2 regions of the Ruania suaedae genome follow, and region 1 is predicted to be linked to the other one. Evidence: riboswitches for the same ligand, from Rfam matches in the RefSeq annotation. Region 1 holds a riboswitch; the other holds the start of a gene.

What was found. Region 1 has a riboswitch for thiamine pyrophosphate ahead of LQF12_RS14920 (thiamine ABC transporter substrate-binding protein). Riboswitches for the same ligand answer to the same signal wherever they lie in the genome.
Region 2: another riboswitch for thiamine pyrophosphate. It lies ahead of LQF12_RS03135 (YkoF family thiamine/hydroxymethylpyrimidine-binding protein); the one in region 1 lies ahead of LQF12_RS14920 (thiamine ABC transporter substrate-binding protein).

The regions. Positions count from the first base shown of each region.
Region 1 covers NZ_CP088018.1:3,211,644-3,214,999, reverse strand. Annotated here, with positions in the region: gene LQF12_RS14945 (Na+/H+ antiporter subunit D) at 1-226, shown strand, start outside; gene LQF12_RS14940 (Na+/H+ antiporter subunit E) at 223-804, shown strand; gene LQF12_RS14935 (MrpF/PhaF family protein) at 801-1,178, shown strand; gene mnhG (monovalent cation/H(+) antiporter subunit G) at 1,175-1,531, shown strand; gene LQF12_RS14925 (DUF4235 domain-containing protein) at 1,543-1,797, opposite strand; TPP riboswitch at 1,877-1,981, shown strand; gene LQF12_RS14920 (thiamine ABC transporter substrate-binding protein) at 2,008-3,120, shown strand; gene LQF12_RS14915 (ABC transporter permease) at 3,117-3,356, shown strand, end outside.
Region 2 covers NZ_CP088018.1:684,746-688,101, forward strand. Annotated here, with positions in the region: gene LQF12_RS03125 (MarR family winged helix-turn-helix transcriptional regulator) at 1-222, shown strand, start outside; gene LQF12_RS03130 (MFS transporter) at 219-1,673, shown strand; TPP riboswitch at 1,725-1,836, shown strand; gene LQF12_RS03135 (YkoF family thiamine/hydroxymethylpyrimidine-binding protein) at 1,894-2,532, shown strand; gene LQF12_RS03140 (ECF transporter S component) at 2,529-3,185, shown strand; gene LQF12_RS03145 (ABC transporter ATP-binding protein) at 3,187-3,356, shown strand, end outside.

The DNA of each region.
Region 1 (3,356 bases):
CATGGTCGGCCCGGCGGCTGCCCTGGTGTCGGTGGGCGTGCTGCTGGCCTTCGTCGGCGGCCCGCTGTACGCCTACACCGACGCGGCGGCACGCGACCTACGCGCCCGGACCCTCTACATCGATGCCGTGCTGGTGACCGGGGACCGCGGTGAGGGGGAGTCCTCTGACTCCCAGGACTCCGATGCCGCTGAAGGTGCCACGTCGGGCAGTGGGGGCGAGCGATGAGCGCGTCCGGGAAGTGGGAGAGGCTCAGCCAGTGGCCGATGGCCGTCTGGATGACGATCGTCTGGGTGCTGCTGTGGGGCGGTGTGACACCGGCGAACGTGCTCTCCGGCCTGGTCGTCAGCGCGCTGTTGTTGGTGATCTTCCCGATGCCGAAGGTCGGTTTCGCAGGCCGATGGTCAGTGATCGGGACGGTGGCTCTGCTCGTGCGCCTGCTCGCTGACATCGTGCGCGCGTCGATCGCGGTGGCCGTGCGGGTGCTGCGGGTGCGACAGAACCCGCGCGGGGCCGTGATCCGGGTGCAACTGCGTTCGGAGTCCGATCTGGTCCTCACCCTGACCGCGGAGCTGACCTCTCTCGTCCCGGGCACCCTGGTCGTGGAGGCGCACCGCCTGACCGGAATGCTCTACCTGCACGTGCTGGACGTGTCGCAGCCGGGCGCGCTGGAGAGGGCCCGCGCCAGCGTCCTCTCCCAGGAGCGCCGGGTGATGCATGCGCTGGCGACCGATGCCGATATCGCTATTGCCGGGATCGCGCCGCGGCCCTGGAAGCGCTCGGCGACGAAGGAGGCGAACCGATGAGCCCGATCGTGGTGGGGATCTGTGGCGTGCTGCTCACCGTGGCCGCGGTGCTGGTGGTGATCCGGGTGGAGCGAGGGCCGAGCATGCTCGACCGGGTGATCGCCCTGGACGTCCTGGTGGCCGTGCTCGTCGCCTGTCTCTCGCTCGTCGCGATCTGGTACGGCCGGGAGGACGTGGTGCTGGTGCTGACGGTCTTCGCGCTGGTCGGCTTCGTCGGGTCGGTGACCCTGGCCCGTTTCGCTGCCGTCGAGCCGGAGGACGAGCGGCGGATCCTCACCCCTGCCGAGGTCGCGGAGGTCGAGGCCCGCGAGCGTGCCCAGCTGACCGGGGGCACCGATGCCCAGGACGAGGCAGATGAGCGGAGGGCGCCATGACCCTCGCCCAGGTGATCACGTCGATCTGCATGATCGGCGGATGCTCGCTGACGTTGGTGGCCGCGATCGGCATCGTCCGGTTTCCCGACCTTCTCTCGCGGATGCACGCCGCCACCAAGCCTCAGGTACTCGGTCTCATCCTGCTGATGACCGGCCTTGCCGTCGGTCTGGGCTCGAGCGAGGTCACCTGGAAGGTGGTCCTGGTCGTCGTCTTCCAGCTCATCACGGCGCCGGTGGCCGCGCACATGGTGGCGCGAGCCGGCTACCGGACCGGGAAGATCAGGTCGGATCTGCTCATGGCCGACGAGTTCACCGAGGATCTGGACCGGGCGCAATCACGCGAGGACTCCTAGCGGAGCAGTCCTCAGTCCTTGGACAGCTGCGACGAACCCAGCCACTTCGCGGTGCCGCGTGCGGCGAAAGTCCGGGCGAACGCGATCAGCGCGCCGCTGACAGCCGCGAAGACGACGAGCTCACCGATGCTGATCTCGTCGGCCTCGGGGTTGTTGTCGGGGGGCTCGTGGCCGGTGATCTTCTTCCACGAGGCGCCGAGCAACTTGTTCGCGGCCAGCCCGGCGGCGACGGCAGCGGCCGTGGTGACCAGCTTCTGGACGTTCATCTTCGTCTCCTGAGATCGGGTGCTCTGTGTCACCCTATCCCCGCCGTCGCGGCCGGGCCCGTCCAGCGGTGTAGCGTGAGCGCCACGACAGGGGAGCGCCGCGTGGCGCTGAGAGTGCGGATCACCGCAGACCCTCGAACCTGCTCCGGTTAGCACCGGCGAAGGAAGTCGAGCATCTCTCTCACCCCTCCTTTGATCCGAGGAGGACACATGAACGACCGCATCGGCCGGCGTGCCGCGACACCGACGACCACCGCGCTCAGGGCGCTGGCCACCGTCACGGGGATCGCCGCACTGACGGGCTGCTCGGTGATCGGCGCCGGCGGATCCGAGACGGAGTCGGAGGAGGGAGCCCAGGCGGGTGGCGTGGTGCAGGTGGTCACCCATGACTCCTTCAGCCTCTCCGACGAGCTCCTCGCCGACTTCGAGGCCGAGAGCGGCTACACCGTCGAGCTCAGTGCCCCCGGTGACGGCGGCGCGCTCGTCAACCAGCTGATCCTCACCGCCGACTCCCCGCTCGGGGACGTCGCCTACGGCGTGGACAACTCCTTCGCCGGCCGTGCGATCGGATCCGAGGTCTTCGCTGACCACACCTCGCCGGCGCTGCCGGCGAGCGCCGAGCAGTACCTGGTCGAGGGCTCCGAGGCGCTGACCCCCATCGACATCGGCGACGTCTGCCTCAACGTCGACCACGACTGGTTCGCCGAGGCGGGCATCCCCGAGCCGGAGAACTTCGAGGACCTGCTCGAGGAGCAGTACGCCGATCTGCTGGTGGTCACCAACCCGGCGACGTCCTCCCCCGGCCTGGCCTTCCTGCTCGCCACCGTCGGGGCGTTCGGCGAGGAGGGCTGGCTCGAGTACTGGGAGGAGCTGGCCGACAACGGTCTGAAGGTGGTCGACGGCTGGTCGGATGCCTACTCGGTGGACTTCTCCGGCTCCACCGGGGAAGGTGACCGCCCGATCGTGCTGTCCTACTCGACCTCGCCGGCGTTCGAGGTGAGCGAGGACACCGCCGAGGGCGAGGCGCCCACCGGTGCGCTGCTCGAGACCTGCTTCCGGCAGGTCGAGTACGCCGGGGTCATCGCCGGTGCCGCCAACCCCGAGGGCGGGCAGGCGTTCATCGACTTCCTGCTCTCGGAGCCGGTGCAGGCCGACATCCCGGAGCAGATGTACGTCTATCCCGTCGATGACCAGGTGGAGCTGCCCGAGGCCTGGACGCAGTTCGCGCCCCTGGCCGAGGATCCGCACGAGGTCGCTCCCGAGGAGATCGACGCCCACCGTGACGAGTGGATCGAGGCGTGGACGGCAGCGGTCATCGGGTGAGGGTTGCGCGCTGGTGGATCTGGGGCCTGGCCGCCGGCCTCCCGCTGGCCTTCCTGGGCGTCTTCTTCGCCTACCCGGTCGTCTCGCTGATCACCCGCGGCTTCGTCACCGGCGGCGGGCTCGACCTGGGCGGGTTCGCGGAGGTCTTCTCCCGTCCCCGGACCTGGCGCATCGTCCGCCTCACCCTCACCCAGGCGCTGCTCGGGACCGCGGGATCGGTTCTGCTCGGCATCCCC
Region 2 (3,356 bases), 1.0 Mb from region 1:
ATCCGCACTCTCGAGGAGGCGGGACTCCTGGCCCGCACGACCCACCCCAGTGATGGCCGGCAGGTCCTTGTCACGGCCACGGACGCGGGCAGGGCCTACGTCCGGGAGACCCGCCGCCGCCGGGACGAGTGGCTCTCCCGCCGTCTTGCCGCCCTGACCCCAGCCGAACGGCAGATCCTGTCCGATGCCGAAGAGATCCTGAGGAGGATCACCACCCAGTGAACAGAATGTTCGCCTCGTTGCGCCTGTACAACTACCGACTGTGGTTCGCAGGCGCCCTCGTGGCGAACGTCGGCACCTGGATGCAGCGCATCGCGCAGGACTGGCTCGTCCTCACCGAGCTCTCCGACGACTCCGGTACCGCCGTCGGTATCGTCACCGGACTTCAGTTCGTCCCATCGGTCCTCCTCACTCCCTACGCCGGTGTGCTCGCCGACCGGCTGGACAAGCGCACACTGCTGCTGGTCACGCAGGGCGCGATGGGCGTGCTGGCGGCCGCTCTGGGTGCACTTGTGCTGAGCGGTCAGGCCGAGCTGTGGCACGTCTACGTTTTCGCCCTGCTGCTGGGGATCGCCAGCGCCTTCGACGTCCCGGCCCGGCAGACCTTCGTCGCCGAGCTGGTCCCCGTGGACGGGCTGCCGAACGCGGTCGCCCTCAACAGCGCCTCCTTCAACGCAGCCCGCATGATCGGCCCCGGGGTCGCCGGACTGCTGATCGCCGTGGTGGGGCCGGGATGGGTCTTCCTCATCAACGCGGCCTCCTTCGCGGCCACGATCGTGGCGATGCTCGCCATGCGCGCGAGCGACCTACGCCGCGTGCCCCGCACCCCTCGCGCACGGGGACAGCTGCGAGCCGGCTTCGCCTACGTGCGCCACCGCAGTGACATCGTCCTCATCATGATCGTGGTGTTCGTGGTCGGCGGAATCGGCCTGAACTTCCAGCTCACCTCGGCGGTGATGGCCAGGGTGGAGTTCGGTCGTGATGCCGGCGAGTACGGGATCCTCGGATCGATCCTCGCGGTGGGCTCGCTGGCCGGTGCGCTGATGGCGGCCCGCCGCAGACGCCCGCGCGTGCGGATGGTCATCCTGGCAGCCTTCGGCTACGCGGCCTCGGCGACGCTGCTGGCGCTCGCACCCACCTACGAGCTGTTCGCCCTCGCCTGTATCCCGGCCGGGTTCTGCTCGTTGACGATGCTCACCTCGGCGAACGCCGCCATCCAGATCAGCACCGACCCTGCCTTCCGAGGCCGGGTGATGAGCCTGTACGTGGTGGTGCTCTTCGCGGGCAACCCGATCGGCTCGCCCCTGGTGGGATGGATCGCCGACGCCTGGGGACCGCGCTGGTCGATCGGGGTCGGTGCCATCGCCGCCTTCGTCGTCGCGGCCGCTGCCGCGGTCTGGGCGAGCCGGTCCTGGGACGTGGAGGTGCGGTACCGGATCGGTGCGCGCCCGCGCCTGCAGCTGACGAATGCCGGCGAACGAGCCGCCGCGGAGAGCATGAGCGTCAGCGCCACCGAACGCACCGGCGAGAGTGCCGACCAGGCCACCGACGAGAGCACCGACGAGGACGGCGCCGAGCCGTCGCCCGAGCAGCCCCCGCCGGACCGCACGGCGGCGCCCCGCAGCCGCTGGCCCCGGCGCCGCTCGGCCCGCCTCGGTCCGTACCGCCCCTGAGCCATCGCGGCCGGGTGTGGCTGGTGGCCCCGGGGGAGTAGGGTGTGCGGTGACAAGCCCCCGGGGAGCGCGTAGGCGCTGAGAGTGTGGTCGGTACACCGGCCGCAGACCCGCGGAACCTGACCCGGTTCGCACCGGCGTAGGGAGTAGGGCAGCACAGTGGCAGGCGCAGCGCACCCGTGCGCGGTGGTTGCCCACTGCGTCCTCCGGGGACCCATCGATGAAGGGACCCCTGATGCCCGCGAGCGACACCCCGGCCCCCACCCCCGACGCCTACGGCGTCGGCGCCCGCTTCTCGTTGCACCCGATGACCGATCGCTTCGTGGAGGTGATCCTGGGGGCGCTCGACACCGCCGACTCCACCGGTCTCGATCTCACCACCGACGACGTATCCACCCACGTCCGCGGCCGGGAGGATCGCATCCTGGCCTACCTCACCGAGGCGATCGCCCACGCCGGCCGCACCGGTGTGCACACCGTCGCCCACGTGCTGCTCTCCCGGGGGTGCCCGGGCGAGGTCGCCTGCGAGATCGCCGACGGCGCAGCGTACGCCCCTCAGGTCCCCGCCCGACTGCCCGCCACGGGCGTGCAGGCCAGCGCCCACTGGGCGCTCTACCCGCTGGACGACAGCCACGAGGCTGATCACATGGCCGGCATCTACGCCGCGATCGAGCACGCCCAGGACCTCGGCGTGTTCACCGGCTCCGAGCACTACGTCACCCGGCTCGACGGTGATCTGGCCGACGTGCTCGGCGCCGTCGCCGCCGGCTGGTTGCTCGTGGGGGAGAAGGTGCGGCACGTGACCACCCACGTCACCGTGTCCCTGAACTCCCCGACCGCCCAGGCAGGCGCCCGATGAGCGCCCGCGGGGGCGGCCGCACGGCCGGACGGCGTCCGATCACGCTGCACGACCTCGTCCTGCTGGCGGTGCTGGCGGTGGTCTTCGGCTTCCTGTACTGGGCTCTGGTGCAGTTGTGGGGCTGGCTGCAGGTGGCCATGGGCCCGTTCGGAGACCTGGCGCAGAACGTGCTCGTCGGTGGCTGGATGGTGGTGGCGCCGCTCGCGATCTACATCGTCCGCAAACCGGGAACGGGCATCGTGGTGGAGATCGTGGCCTCGATCGTCGAGGTGGTCTTCCTCGCCTCCCCGGTCGGGCCGATGCTGATCCTGGTCGGCTTCATCCAGGGTGCCGGCGCGGAGGTCGCCTTCGCGGCGACCCGCTATCGCCGGTACGGCTGGTGGGTCTTCATCGCCTCGGGGATCACTGCCGCACTGGCCAACCTGGCCCTCGGCATGGTCCGGTTCGGTTGGCTCGGGCAGGACTTCTTCGCCCTGCGGCTGGGCTTCCAGCTCGCCTCCGGCATCATCCTGTGCGGACTGCTCGCCAAGCTGATCGGCGATGCGCTGCTGCGCACCGGGGTGCTGGACAACTATGCGATCGGCCGGGCGGCGCGGGAGGCCGAGCACGCCACCCGCGCAGCCGCAGCCCAGTCCGGACCGGGCGACGCCTGACGTGGTCGTGCACCTGCGCGGCGCCGGCATCCACTACCCCCGCGCCGAGGCCCCCGTGCTCACCGCGGTCGACCTGGACCTCGCGGCCGGCGAGCGGTTGCTCGTGCTGGGCCGGTCCGGGACCGGCAAGAGCTCGCTGCTGCGTGCGCTCGCCGGTGTGGTCCCCGGCAC